DNA from 4 places in the Candidatus Kuenenia sp. genome. Region 4 is predicted to be linked to each of the others. Evidence: riboswitches for the same ligand, from Rfam matches in the RefSeq annotation. Region 4 holds a riboswitch; each other region holds the start of a gene.

Region 1 (3,630 bases), 330 kb from region 4:
ACATATTCCTCTTTTGGGTTATTTATTTTCCTTTTTTCATGCCTTTTTCCAGAAAATCCTTTTTGCCTGGCATGCCCCTTTCTTCCGTTCACACGGAATCATTTTGTTTGCCTTTGTGATCATCATTGCCTTTGGAATGGTATTGCGGCGCTACTGGTGCAGGAATATTTGTCCGATGGGTGCGCTGTTTGCTCTTTTCTCCGACTGGTCATTCTTTAAACGGAATGTTTCGTCAACATGCACAAGCTGCGGTTTGTGTGTTGAAAAATGCGGTATGGGTGCAATGGAAAGCGATGGGAAAAGCACGAAAGAGGGAGAGTGTATTTTGTGTATGACCTGCCGGAAGGTGTGTCCGGAACAGAGTGTCACCTTCAGGAGGTTTCAGCCTTCTTTGCAAAAACATGCTATCAGCCTTTCCAGGAGGGCATTTGTTGTAAGCGGGATTACCGGCGCGGCAATCGCCCCTTTTTTGAAATTAAACTACCGGAAAAAAATAAACAAGGAAACCGTTTCCATAATTCGTCCGCCAGGTGCGGTGAATGAAAAAGAATTTATTGCCCGCTGCATACGGTGCGGGGAGTGTATGAAGGTTTGCAAAACGAACGGACTGCATCCTGTGTTATTGGAATATGGCATTGAAGGCATATGGACGCCGCAATTAATACCCCGGATAGGATATTGTGATTATGGATGTGTGCTGTGCACACGGGTATGTCCGTCAGGGGCTATAAAACCTTTGCCGCTTGAAGAAAAACGGTGGGTCGCGTTAGGAAAGGCCAGAATAGACCATAACAGATGTATTCCATGGGTGGGCTATTCACGCCTTCCCGAACTGAAGAAGGAATGGCAGGATTTTAATTGCGGTGTATGTGAAGAGGTGTGCCCCGTTCCGACAAAGGCGATCCATTTTAATACCTATGTGGACGAACAAGGCCGGGAAATTCGCAGGCCTTTTGTAAGAGAAGATGTTTGCGTAGGGTGCGGTTTCTGTGAAAAGGTCTGCCCCGTTTTAGGGACTTCCGCTATTGTCGTGGAAGGCATCCAGCCGCAAACTACGGTAAAAAAAGAAAGGTCTGTAAAAATAGTATCGTCCGGCAACTTTCTCCCCAAAACACTTGGAAAGTGGAAAAGGATTGCAGAGCCGAGGATTTACGAAGGAGGCGAAAAATTATATGAATATATAAATGGAGGCGCGGAGCTGTATTTAGCGTATTCGTTTATCCGGGTGACGAATGCGGAGTATGGAGATGATACAGGGAAGAGGATTTCCATAGATGTTTGGGAGTTTGAAACTGCGGAAGACGCATTCGGCGTCTTCACAAAAGACCGTGCGGGTATTGGGATACCATTAGGCAACAGGGCGTCTTTGTTTGAAAATTACTTGTGTGTATGGAATGATGTGTATTGCATAAAGGTAGCGCCATGGGAGGGCAGTATTTCTGGCGGAGAAATTACTTCTTTTGGTAAATCCATTATCGATTTAATGCCCTACAAAAAAGAAATCCTCCCCGATATAGTACGTTATTTGCCGGAGGATTCTCTTGTGAAAGAAAGCCTGAAATTTTTTCACGAAAAGATCATTCTGGATAATATCTATATATCCGATAATTTTATTGAAGAAAATGTATTTCATTTAAGCAAACAGACGGACGCCCTTATCGCAGAATACAAAACGAGGGAAGAGACCGCCCCTTTACTGCTACTGTTGATAAAATATCCAGACCGTGATGCGACATCAATCGCATTTGAAGCGGTGGTTCAGTTGTGGAGGTCATGGGGAGAAAAAGAGACGCACTCAAATGCCATCCATACCTTTCAAAACGAAAACGGATACTTTACCTCATGGTTGCAGGAAAAACATCTTCTGTCAGCAACATTTCTTTCCCAAAAAAAGGAAGAGGGTGAAGAATTGCTTCGCCGTGTACTGCAAAATGATAAAATCAAATAAAGGACTCGAGCGGTCGGCAATCTACAATCGGCTTTCAATAGAGGCCAGAGGTCGGAGGTCAGATGTCCGCGAAAAACTCTGACTTCTGAAATTGGCAATCGGCAAAATTGCAGATTGAGGGTTGCGCCTTGCGCTTTTCCCCCGGAGCTATTTATTTGACGCCGAATTAATTATTGACAAAAAAATGAATGATTTTATAATGTACTTACTAAAACAATAGCTCTTTTTTATAGTAACTATTGATAAAGGCAAACCAGTCGTGAGGCTGGGACGCAAAGCAAAGAGTCTTTAACTTATTCAGCGGCGCACAAAGCGTAAAACAAAAAATCCGCAGAAGGATGAAGAGAAAAATTTCGCGATACCGCTAAACAGTGAAGAAAGCCCTGCTACCGAATAAAAAACTGTATAACGTTTATTTTATTCCGTAGCAGGGCTTTTTTATTTATTACTATAGTGTGATTTAAAATGAATACAATGAGAAATCGTACATACGAAAAGATTATTCAATATGTGTCGTTAACAATGATTGTTGCGGCAGGAGGTATTATTGGCGCCTTGCCTCTTATTAGCAGCAGTTCCGCAGAGGTAAGAACGGTGATATCGGAAAGCGATATGCTGAGAGCGGCATTTGCACAAAAAATATCTCAGATTTGCGAGATAGATACAATAGATACAAAGGAAAGACCGTGGCAATATATTGTTATACACCATAGCGCTTCAGAGAAAGGAAATGCAACCCGGTTTGATACCTATCATAGAGAAAAGAAAGGGTGGAAGTATGGATTGGCATATCACTTTGTGATTGGCAATGGAACTCTTTCTGGCGATGGAGAAATAGAGGTAGGAAATCGCTGGAAGAACCAAATTCATGGCGCTCACACGGCAAATATGGATTGCAACCAGGTGGCGATAGGCATTTGCCTCGTGGGTGATTTTGAAAACGGCGGGAAACCTTCTGAGGATCAATTTGATTCGCTGGTTAGGTTGACCCGTTATCTTTCCTCGAAATATGACATCCCTTTATCGAACATCATATTACATAGCCAGGTTCATCAAAAAGGAACTGCATGCCCCGGTAAAAATTTCCCCATGGCTGAATTTAAGACGAGTTTAATTCAGTTTGCCTCTAACGAAATATCCCCTTCGCGAAAATCATAACCACAAAGCACATAAAGTTTAACCACAAAGGGCCTAGCGCGGCCTTTGGCCGCAACCAAAAAGGTGATTTTTAGTTTATTATAAAGTATAGTAGTATCCTCGTAAATAGTAATCAGACAATTTGGAGGACACTACTTATGAATAAGTTGATGGAATTATATCGAGACAGGATCGTGGGTGCAATAAGCGGTCTGGACAGGATTCGTTTTCGCGGGACATTGCGGTGGTTGGCCAGTGAGCGTGGGATGGGAACATTCATGAACCAAGCGAGAATTCTGCTTAAGGATTTTTCCGGTTGGGTCAATGGGCTTACGGCACAGGTGCGAGACAGTTGTGAATCGCGGGCGAAAGATTTGGGTATCGAGGTGCGGTATTTGATGAGCAGCGGTGTTGATAAGGAGAAGTTGGCTCGCCAGATCGCGGCGGATAAGAGGATTACGGAAGGTTCCATCTGCCTGTTGAGTGTGGTAGAGCCTTGTATTGCGCCGATGGTCAAGGGCAACAAGGCCAGCAAGAAGCTCGAG
Region 2 (3,630 bases), on a different contig from region 4:
AACCCCCATCTCGCCTATTTCATCAAGGAAAACGGTTCCCTTATCGGCAATTTCAAACAAACCCGGTTTACCGGCTGTCGCCGCGCCGGTAAATGCCCCTTTTTCATAACCAAATAATTCTGCTTCCAGAAGGCTTTCCGTCAGGGCAGCGCAATTTATATCCACAAAACGCCCTGATTTTCTTGCGCTTAACCGGTGCACCGCCCTTGCAACAAGCTCTTTCCCGGTACCGCTCTCTCCTTGTATTAACACCGTTGTAGAAGAACTTTTTGCCACCTGTTTAATAAGAGAATATATCTCTTTCATCTGCGGGCTATTGCCAATAATAATTCCGTCCGATTCTTCATCAAACGTCCATTGCTTTTCCTTTATTTCAAGCACCTCCTGGCGCAGCCCCTGCCTCCTTAATGCCTTTTCAACCACCGACCTTAACCTGTCAAGCTTAAACGGTTTCTCTAAATAATCGTATGCCCCTAGTCTCATTACTTCAACTGCCGAGTCTACGCTTCCATATCCCGTCATTACCACCATTAACGCGTTAGGGTCTTTCTCTTTTATTTTTTCAATAAGTTCCACTCCATTTATATTGGGCAATCTCAAATCCAGCAGTATCAAATCCGGCATAAATGTATCCATTTTCTCCAGCGCTTCTTCGCAACTACCGGCGGCAATTGCTTCATAACCCTGCGCATCTAAAAACTCCCTGACAGAAAGCCTGATTGTTTCTTCGTCATCGACAATAAGAATTATACCTTTCGGCTTCATTTATTTATCCTTCCATTAAAAACAAACCGTTCAATGTCCCACGCATTATAAAACTTAATTTTTTTCCCGTAAAAAAATACTTTGAGTTCAGTATATCAAAACGTTTAATTTTTAAACACTACTAATCTTCCATTATCAACATCTGTTTAAAAATACGATTTCTCACACAATGTAGTATTTTTTTAAGAGGATACTTACACGTTTTTATAAAACTTATGCAAAATAATCAATTTCCGTGTATTCCGCGTGTTCCGTGGTTTAACTGGTTTTTATAAAACTTATGTACAAATTAAATCCCCTCAAGCTGAATAGTTACCAGAAACATTTAAATGATTATGTAGCGTTGTCGCAAATTTTATACCACTGTTTATAGCCATACTTTAATCAGCCTGATCTAAAAATTTGTAACAGTTTAGATTTTTGGAAAAACAAAAATGCTCGTTCCCAAGCTCCGCAGACTGGGTCAAATGGGCAATTTTATCCTATTTTACGACAGGCATTCTCCACTTTAATGGGAAAACAGCACTAAATAGGGTCGAAAACAGGCATAATGCGAAGAGTTGTCCCCACTTTTGAGACAATAAAGTTCATTTGACCCAGTCTGTCCGGCTTGGGAACGTAATTGCGTTGGAAGCTCTAGCTTCCATTTAGCCGGCAAGCGAAGCTTCGTGTATTATTCGATTCAAAAGAGGTTCCCAAATATCTTGGGTAACATACTGAAAAGCCTCCAAGCTGACATAATGGGTTCATTCCCTTTTCCATTCGAAGCTGGAGCTTCTCAAACAATCCCGTTCCCAAGCCGGAGCTTGGGAACGAGCGGTTTTTTTCATAGGACTAAAGTATTACAAAAATTTTGATACCGGTAAAAATAACTATTGAATAACCCGTGGTAATAATGTATATTTCCCGCTTTTAATACAAGATTCATGAAAATATCGATAAAGGCAAACCCTGAGCAATCAGGGGACGCAAAGTAAAAGGTCTTTACTTACAGTACAAAGATAGCCTTACTACCGATAAGTGCTGAATTATTCAGCCTTCGACAGTAAGATTTTTTTTGATTTTAGACATTACTGTGCTTTATTCTTACATGACTATTATGGTTATACGGCTATGGTTATACGGCTATGGTTATACGGCTATGGTTATACGGCTATGGTTATACGGCTATGGTTATACGGCTATGGTTATACGGCTGCGCGAAGCGCAGCCGTATACAGCACAGAGCTATCGCTTTCCGCCTTTGATTTATTTGAATGCACACAGATTCTTAGGTTCGGACAAATCACAGTAGCGAAAGCCAATACAAACTTTACGCTTCGTCTCGGCAAGTTCACACTCCGCACATATCTCTATCGTAACCACCTTCAGATTACACGCCTCAATAGTAACCAGCATGTCTGTTGTAAAGGCAAAACCCAACGTCTTTCTTATCATTCAGAACAAAGTGAGTTAAGTAGGATGGGCATTGCCCAACGAAAAACAAGCAATGCGAAAGAGTGTGTAATGTTTTTTCCCGTTCCAGCGCTCTCGCGTGGGAATGCAGGATCAGATGCCCTGTATCTCGAGTAATAATCCGGACTCAGAGCGTCCAAAACAATTTGTTGCCACGCAGAGCGCGGTAACAGGCAGAAAAGATAAACGTATCATGTTTTACACGTTAATAGAACAAATCCCATGTGCAGTAATTGTGACAGACATAAAGGGAACTATTGAATATGTAAATTCGCAATTTACTGAACTCACCGGCTATACCCGGGAAGAGGTTACAGGGGCAAATCCCCGCATACTGAAATCCGGCAGGACTGCTCCCGAAGAGTATAAACATTTGTGGGAAACAATTACCTCCGGCAAAAAATGGAAAGGGGTGTTTTGTAATAAGAAAAAAGACGGCAGTTTCTACTGGGAGAAGGCGTCTATTTCTCCCCTCATGAATGAGGAAGGAATGATAACACATTTTTTTGCGATAAAGGAAGATATAACAATACAAAAGCAAAATGAACAGCGGCATGAAATCCTGTATATACTGTCGAACATATTGATGGAGTCTGTTTCTGTTGATGAGGCTATTCCAAAAATACTCCAAACAATAGGCGAGGGAGAAATTGGCAGGCAGATCGGAGTTGACAGGGTATGCCTTGTGCTGTCCGGTACGAATAACGGCATGGCTGACAATGTTTATGAATGGTGCAACGAAGGCATACCCTCTCAAAGACGTCGATTTATGGACGTTTCCTTCTTCGCATTCACATGGTGGATGAAACACCTGCGTGCGGGCGATGTTATTCATATCCCACAGGTGTGCCGTATGCCAAAAGAAGCAGCGGCAGAACAAGAGTTTTTGATTAAACGGGAAGTCAAATCCGTATTGTCCTTTCCGGTATTTGCGGACAAAGATTCATTCGGATTTATTAGTTGTGAAAATATTTTGAACGGCTGCTCCTGCAAAGAACAAGATATAATGCTGCTCCGTATTGTTTCTGAGATTATAGGCAATGCCATTGTACGTAAACGTTCGGAAGCGTGTATTCAACACATGGCATATCACGATGCCCTTACCAACCTCCCCAATCGCAATTTATTTCGTGCCCGGCTGGAAATGGCCATCCTTCAGGCAAAACGTAATAAGAAGATGGCAGCCGTCATGGCGCTTGACCTGGATGGCTTTAAGGCCGTTAACGATTCCTTCGGGCATCATATGGGAGATTTGCTGTTAAAGGAGGCAGCCGTGAGGATGAAGGAATGCGTCCGGGAATGTGATACGGTTGCCCGCTTTGGGGGAGATGAGTTTATGGTTATCCTTACAAACATTAATCATAGAGAGGATGCAAATCATGTGGCGAAGAAGCTTCTCGGATTACTTTC
Region 3 (3,630 bases), on a different contig from region 4:
TATGGATTTCCCATGTAGTTTATTATTTTTTTGCTTGCAATAGTATATTATTTTATCGCTATTCTCAGGGTATTCAAGTCATTCTTCTTTTTATTCCTTTTGATAGTTTTTTGAGTAACTATTCAACGTAATATATTAAATTGCAGAAACACGACTCGTTACCAAAAACCCCTGTTTGGGAATGCCTGCATTTGCGTTGCGCTCAGACAGCTTGATGGGTAGCACTGATAATCTTGTTTGTCAGTAAAATTGCTTCAACTCATAACAACACGGACAAACAGAGTTTGTCCGTGCCACCTATTACGATGAATTTTATTGTTCTTCTTTCGAGAACCTTATTTGTTGTAACACTTTAGTTTTTTGAAACCGTAGGGGCGAAGCATTTGCATGTTTGGGCATGAACGCATGTATGCCAGTTATTGCAAATGCTTCGCCCCTATATCGTGCGGCAAGACAATGTTATTATTGGAATTTTTCAAAAAATTAAAATGTTAGTATTTGTTTGACCATATTTATGGACAAGTTCCTAGGCGAAAACGTCAACATTTTTACCAACACCATCAGGATTAGTTGCTCCCTTATCTGTCCGCACACTTTCAGAATCCCCAATAAGCTTTAAAATTGTAGCGCCTTCCGTTTTCATTGACTCCATGGCTTGTTTTGCCATAACCACGTTATTCGACATGCTTTGCGCAAGATTTGTCAACGTATTATCCATAATAATCTCCTTTTCACCTCCTAAGTGATATCAAATTTTGACCAAACTATCTTATCGGCAGCAGCTTTTATTACTAATCAACCCTTTTTAATAGTCTGCAACATTCCCAAAAGGAAAAGCCTCCCAACCTCTCTTTCAAGAGGTTGGGAAAGGTTTTTTCCTTTCTCTACGATACCTCTAACCGAATAAAATCTTTGATTAACCATTCAAATTTAATCTCAATCCTACGATTGTTCATTAGCGTCGATTTTTCCCTTTTCCCTTGTCCTTGCCTTTATCGCCATCATCATCGTCTTCGTCTTCATCGTCGTTGTCATCGTTTTTTCCCTTCTTACTTCCCTTCACCTTAACGGTATCGCTTCCCTCGAATTTTGTACCATCTGATAATTCCCCTGTAATGGTAAATTCAACACTTTGTGATTCACTTGTTTTTAAATCTAAACCAACTTCTAAATCACTTATATTAAACTTGACCTTAAGTTTATTCTTTTTTTCATCACAATCAATTGCAACAGCACCTTCACACACTACTGTTTCACATACTATATCTTCGATATTATGCGTGGAAGGTAGTTTTATATTGGCAATAAACTTACCGTTACTATTAAGATTTATCGTCTTTGACTGGAAGCTCACATATGCCTCTATTACAGAAGGCGTCTCGACTGGTGTTGATGTGGGAGTTGCAGAAGGTTCTGTTGGCGTTGCCGCAGGCGTGGCAAATGACGTTGGTGTAGGCGTTATTTCGGCATCAGTAATCAAACCTCCCGGAACCAGCAATTCAACATCATCCCCGGATATCTCTGCCGAAACTTCCAAAACAGAGGTTGAGTATGGCGCAACAGTTGCGGTAGGCGTCACAACGGGCGAGGTGGTTGCAATTGGAGATGCCGTTGCAACAGGAGTTGGAGAACCTGCCGGCAAAGGAGAAGCAACGGCAATGGGAGAAGGCGTTGGGGTTCCTGTAGGGGAAGCCTTTTCGTTAATAACGACGCTTACAATCTCCACTTTATCGCCTGATTGAAGAACAAGGTCCATATCCTCCAACGCAATTCCCTCTTCAATCTCAAATGGAAATTCATATGGCTTTGCGATATCGTTCACTTCTGTTTCAATTACCAAGGCACATGTTTTATTGGCATACAGTAGTGTATCAAGATGTATTAAATTGGATATTGATAATTTTACTTTTCCATTTTTGTTTATTTCAACACTTGCATCTAATTTGTCTCCATCAAAAGCGCTTGAATCACTGACGGTAAGGCTGGTTTTATAAAGGGTATCCGCTCCAGCCCCCTCCACTACAAACGACAAATAAATACCTGTAAATACAATCGTCCATACACTTAAAACTAATTTCCTTTTCATCATTTTACTCCTTTCCAAAAAAAATTTCTCTAACAAAAACAACAATTTTATACCCATTGTAAAATAAAAAAACCCAAGACAATATGCCACATATGCCTTGGGTTTTGGGTTATCTTAAAAGCCTATTGAAATCTTGAACCTAATCAATAAAGCATCACATTTTATAAAAGGGATTCAACCGTAAGTTTATAGCTAAACCTTTTACAAACAAAATACTTACCGGCTCAGCGCCTGATCAATAAACAGCTTTTACACCATTATAGGTGGCAACCTGGCATTCTTTCCAAAAAATAAGACCCATGGCTTTGCGTCCCAACCTCACGATTGGTTTGCCTTTGTATGCACACTTTTACCAAAATACATTAATTAGTCAAGAAAATTATCGCGGTTTGGCAAAAAAAATATTTTAAAATATTTGTAACTCTTTAGTCTTTTTAAAAAGACTTTAACTTTTATGTTTACAACACACATTCCGACACCGAGGGAGGATGTGTGCAGTAAGCATAGCAACAGTTCAGCCGGTTTGAAATGTATGTGGAATACAACTTGGTTAAGAAATATTTACGGTCTCACTCGAAACCACTGGCTGGCTAATAGTACCGGTTTGATCTCTGTAACCACAAAAAAGTCACACTGCTTAACTCCTTATTGTAAACCTCTATCATCCCCCTTTTCTCATGAATGCTCAATCTGTGTAGATTTTTTTTAAGCCATTCGTTCTCCACCTTCAATTTCCTTATTTGCCGATACAACTCATCTATTACTTTCTCCTTCTCTCCGACTAACTTCGCCTCCTTCTCCTGAAATATCCCACCTAATCCTTCTATCGCTCGTTTACGCCATTTTGCTATTTGCGTCCTATGCATTTCGTACTGTGATGACAACTCTGCTAGCGTTTTTTCATCCCTGATCGCTTCTAATGCCACTTTTGCCATAAATTCTGTATTAGAACTCTTTCTCATTTTTCAGACCTCCATTGTTATTATATCCTACCCAAAATGCATCTTAACTACTGGTCTGAAAATGCCAGTCAATTATAGTTCGCAAAGATATCTGCAGCGGTTGATGAACTCTTAACGAAAACAATACGGCGCAATGGCAACCAGCTTGTTGAAAACCAAACAGCGTTTACTCCCCATAGCCTTGATTGAAATGTTATGCACTTGTTTTATTAAATGAGTGGACTTTATTTTCAATTCTGTTTTTTCCGCTCGCTTTTATTGTGTACATGAGATTATCAGCTTCTTTTATTAATTCATTCAATTTGCAAGATTCGGAGCATGTGACAAGGCCTATGCTAAAAGTCACCGGCCAATTATTTTCATGCACCATATCTAAAAGAGCATGTCGTAATTTATTTAAAGCTGTAATAGCACTTTGAGCATTTGTTTCTGGCATTAGAAGTGCAAATTCATCACCTCCGAGTCTCGATACTGTATCAATTGATCGAATGTTTTCTTTTATTGTGCCAGCAACTACTTGCAAGAGTTTATCACCGGCACTGTGACCAAGGGTATCATTTACCTGCTTAAAATTATCGATAT
Region 4 (3,630 bases):
CCCTTTCAGTAAATCAATAACCTCCTTGTATCCAAGCGCTTGAGAAGCTTGTTTACTTAATCCCAGGGGGTTACTTATCAAAGCTTTCACTTCATCAATAAGACCCCGCGAAAACATATCATCCACGCGCGATTCTATACGCCGGTACAATTCTTTGCGATCATGCATAATCGCAACAACAATGCAATGGTACTTCGGATTTTTATTCCCAAACTGGGTTTGGTAAGAAGAAATGCTTATCCCCGTTTGTTGAAAAACCTCAAGCGCCCTGATTATCCTTCTCTGATCATTGGAGTGTAACCGGCTGGCGGTCTTTGGATCAATTGTTTCAAGCATATGGTATAAAGACTCTGTTCCTTGTTCTTTTGCGATTGTTTTTAACCGGTTCCGATATTCCCAATTTGCCGGAGGACCGTCAAATAAACCATCCATGATCGCTTTAAGATAAAGCGCCGTGCCGCCGACAACAATAAAGGGTTTTTCCTGTTCATAAAGATTATTCGTGATGATTTCAAAGTCTTTTATATAATTTCCCACACTGTATTCTTCCCACGGTTCCCTAATATCTATTAAATAATGGGGAATTTTGGTTCTTGTCTCAGCGCATGGCTTTTCCGTCCCAATATCCATGCCACGATAAATTAGCATAGAGTCGGCGGAAACAATCTCTGCCCCGGTTTTTTCAGCTATTTTCAGGGCTATTTGCGATTTTCCACTGGCAGTGGGGCCGGTTAGTATGCAGATTGTATGTGACATAAAATTTTTATTTTCTGTTATCAAAAGCCAGGATGTTTTTATTATATTTTTTAGGGGACAGCCGTAACAGCATTATACAAAATGATTTATAATAAGCAAAATAAATGTAATTCCGGCTTGTTCCCAAAATTCGTTCTTCTAGTTCCTACGCCCTGCGTCACATCAAAGTAAAGGCCATCGAATAATATGAAGCCTGTGCCACCAGACATAAAGCGTCTTGAATTCACACCTCTCCCACGGTAATTAATCAACTTGGGTACTTTCTGACAAAAAAAACACTTTAAGAGTTCTGACATTAAGAGCAATAACCGAATAAAGTTGCTACCAAACCCAGCCTAATTTAAAATTCCGTACCCTTTGCCATTTTTGCATTGTCTGATCCTCTGTTTTTCTTTAACGGGTCAAAAAAATTGTTTGAGGTAATTGCTGCTACATTTTGCATTCCATTTCCCATTACCGTTGCTATTTTCGAGGTGCAAACCATTTCGCATGCCGGCATGGAGCATAAATTGAGGATGCCGAAGATGATCGCACCACAGAGGATAGTCCCTTTAACAAATCCTAATACCGCGCACAATACATTATACCAACCGCCCATTTTCAAATTGTCGACCATGTTTTTGGGAAAATCTGAAATAATTGTGGTTATAAGCGCTGCAAGGCCGAACAGGATGAAATAACTCAATACATTGTGCAATGAAACCGAAAACACATTGCAGAAGATGTTGCTTATGACTGCATGGTAAAAAAGCGCCACACAAAAAGAGAGAAACAAACTACAGATTCTAAGAATTTGGCATATTGGTCCGTCAACAAAGCCAAAAATCACTGAAATACAAAGGACTACAGATAGTATTATATCAATCCAATTCATTTATAAAAATCCCCTCTGAACTCGCCAAAATGGTATTGCTAATTCAAAGCGTTTAAAATTTCCCGGCACATTTTATTATAGGAATACAATGAAAGGACAAAATGGATTCTGAGGATAATTTCCTCTTTTTTTGCTGTTTCGGGATTTGAACAATACTGTAAATATTGAGCGTGTATAATACTCACCTGTACATCCTCCTGAAACGGGTTTGATGCAATGGATTGTTTTAAGGCTTGTTCTGCGGCAGAATAATTTGAAATGAATAAATACATTTCCCCCAGTTTGTTGAGGATTATTACTTCCTGCGGATTCAATTCAGAAGCCCGTTTCAGAAGCATGATAGCCTCATTGCTATTCCCTAATTGGGCGTAAAGACTTCCCAGATTAAACATTGCCTTTACATAATGAGGGTCTTTTCCCAAAACAAGCTCATATTCTCTTATCGCATCGTCAAACATGTCATGTGTATCATAGAGAACTGCCAGGCAGAAATGCGGAAAAATGGCATCAGGGTAGCGTGCGATAGTCTTTTTATATTGTTCTATTGCTCCGTTGTAGTTACCTTCCAATTCCAGAATTTTAGCAATATTAACCAGCGCCTCAATATTTTCAGGATTTATTGTTAAGGCTTTTTTGTACATTTGTTTTGCGCTGGCAAACCGAAACATTTTTTCATAAACATAGCCAAGATTGTTAAGTGTTTCTGCGTTATCAGGTTCTAATGAGGCTGCTTTTTGCAGATAATGGAGCGCCTCGCCGTAATCGTTTCTGGCAAGGTAGATAAATCCCAGTTTTACATAGGCGTCAGTGAAGGCACTATCACTCTTAAGGCTTTGTTTGTAAGCATCTATTGCTTGTTCCGAATTGGGGAAAAGGCGGTCATATTTTTTCCCTTCCGCAAACAATTTTCGTGCTAATATTTTCTTGTTCATTGTGGTAGACATGATAATAGAGTAGTAAAAAAATTTACCGAAAAGTATGCAGCATACTTGCTGCCGTACCGGTATGATTTGATAGTATTCAGCAGCATATTAAAATCATTTTGCGGAAAAACCTCCTTTCATCAAAAGAAAAAGACCCGGGGCAGATATTGGCATCTTACGTCCGGGTCTTAGTTACACAATGAGAAGGTAAATACCTTATTATTTAAAGTTCATAGATCGGGTATTGCCGGATTCATTGTTACCGCCGCAATACCCGCGATAAAGCATACAAAAGCTATGCAAGATATGTTGTGAACATTAAATAAACTCTTTTACCGACTGAATTTGGCGACCTGGCATTCTTCTTTCCTGAAGACCCATGGCTTTGCGTCCCAGCCTCACAATTGGTTTGCCTTTTTTCAAATTGTTTTTGTTTTTTGTTACATTATATTTTTTTACAAGTATGTTTCATCTCCTTATCTGATAGTTGCAGTTATTGGAAGTAATCGGTAAACAATCGTAACGATTTAGTCTTTTGAAAAAGTAAAAACGCCGTTCCCAGATTCCGGCTTGAGAACCAGGGCTGAATCCGCTTGCCTTTGGCAGCGGCTTTGTTCCGTTGTATATGCTAGTCCGGTTGGATTTTAAAAATAAAAAACCAACGGCTTTTGTTTTTACCCACCCCTTAGTCCTCTCCGGGAAGGGGATTGCGGGAGGTTCTCCCAAGAGAGGACTTTCCCAATTTCCCTTATTGGCAGAACAAACGTTTACGCTTGTCATCGCAATGCCAGGCAAGTATGCCAGGTCTACCACAGGGGCAGGGGTGGGGTGGAGGTTGTTTTTTCACCAAAAAATCGTAACACTTTAGTCTTTTGAAACTGGAGATAATTATTTGTAGTGCAACTAGGTTAGTCGCATTGTCTTGAACATATACTATGCCTTATCGCACTGCTTTTTTTTGGTGCGACGAACCTCGTAGCACTACATTGTTGTAGTTTTTCAAAAGACTAAAGTGTTACAAAAAATCTGAAACAATTACACACTAAATATCCTTCTCTCCTTCAACCATAAAAAAAG

The links. A riboswitch is a leader RNA that binds a small molecule or an ion and turns the genes downstream of it on or off. The one in region 4 is predicted to bind cyclic di-GMP.
Region 1: another riboswitch for cyclic di-GMP. It lies ahead of M5U24_RS08895 (peptidoglycan recognition family protein); the one in region 4 lies ahead of M5U24_RS10375 (tetratricopeptide repeat protein).
Region 2: another riboswitch for cyclic di-GMP. It lies ahead of M5U24_RS17700 (hypothetical protein); the one in region 4 lies ahead of M5U24_RS10375 (tetratricopeptide repeat protein).
Region 3: another riboswitch for cyclic di-GMP. It lies ahead of M5U24_RS00555 (hypothetical protein); the one in region 4 lies ahead of M5U24_RS10375 (tetratricopeptide repeat protein).

Annotation. Positions count from the first base shown of each region.
Region 1 is NZ_JAOSKF010000018.1:95,148-98,777, reverse strand. It holds gene M5U24_RS08900 (4Fe-4S binding protein) at 1-1,948, shown strand, start outside; cyclic di-GMP riboswitch class I at 2,186-2,342, shown strand; gene M5U24_RS08895 (peptidoglycan recognition family protein) at 2,423-3,106, shown strand; gene M5U24_RS08890 (hypothetical protein) at 3,244-3,630, shown strand, end outside.
Region 2 is NZ_JAOSKF010000024.1:114,059-117,688, reverse strand. It holds gene M5U24_RS17705 (sigma-54 dependent transcriptional regulator) at 1-765, opposite strand, end outside; cyclic di-GMP riboswitch class I at 1,699-1,783, shown strand; gene M5U24_RS17700 (hypothetical protein) at 1,879-2,337, shown strand; gene M5U24_RS17695 (diguanylate cyclase) at 2,318-3,630, shown strand, end outside.
Region 3 is NZ_JAOSKF010000001.1:110,240-113,869, forward strand. It holds gene M5U24_RS00550 (hypothetical protein) at 527-718, opposite strand; gene M5U24_RS00555 (hypothetical protein) at 956-2,089, opposite strand; cyclic di-GMP riboswitch class I at 2,349-2,430, opposite strand; gene M5U24_RS00560 (hypothetical protein) at 2,677-3,048, opposite strand; gene M5U24_RS00565 (GGDEF domain-containing protein) at 3,242-3,630, opposite strand, start outside.
Region 4 is NZ_JAOSKF010000018.1:426,223-429,852, reverse strand. It holds gene miaA (tRNA (adenosine(37)-N6)-dimethylallyltransferase MiaA) at 1-756, opposite strand, end outside; gene M5U24_RS10380 (CvpA family protein) at 1,097-1,630, opposite strand; gene M5U24_RS10375 (tetratricopeptide repeat protein) at 1,669-2,562, opposite strand; cyclic di-GMP riboswitch class I at 2,898-2,977, opposite strand; gene M5U24_RS10370 (hypothetical protein) at 3,173-3,421, shown strand.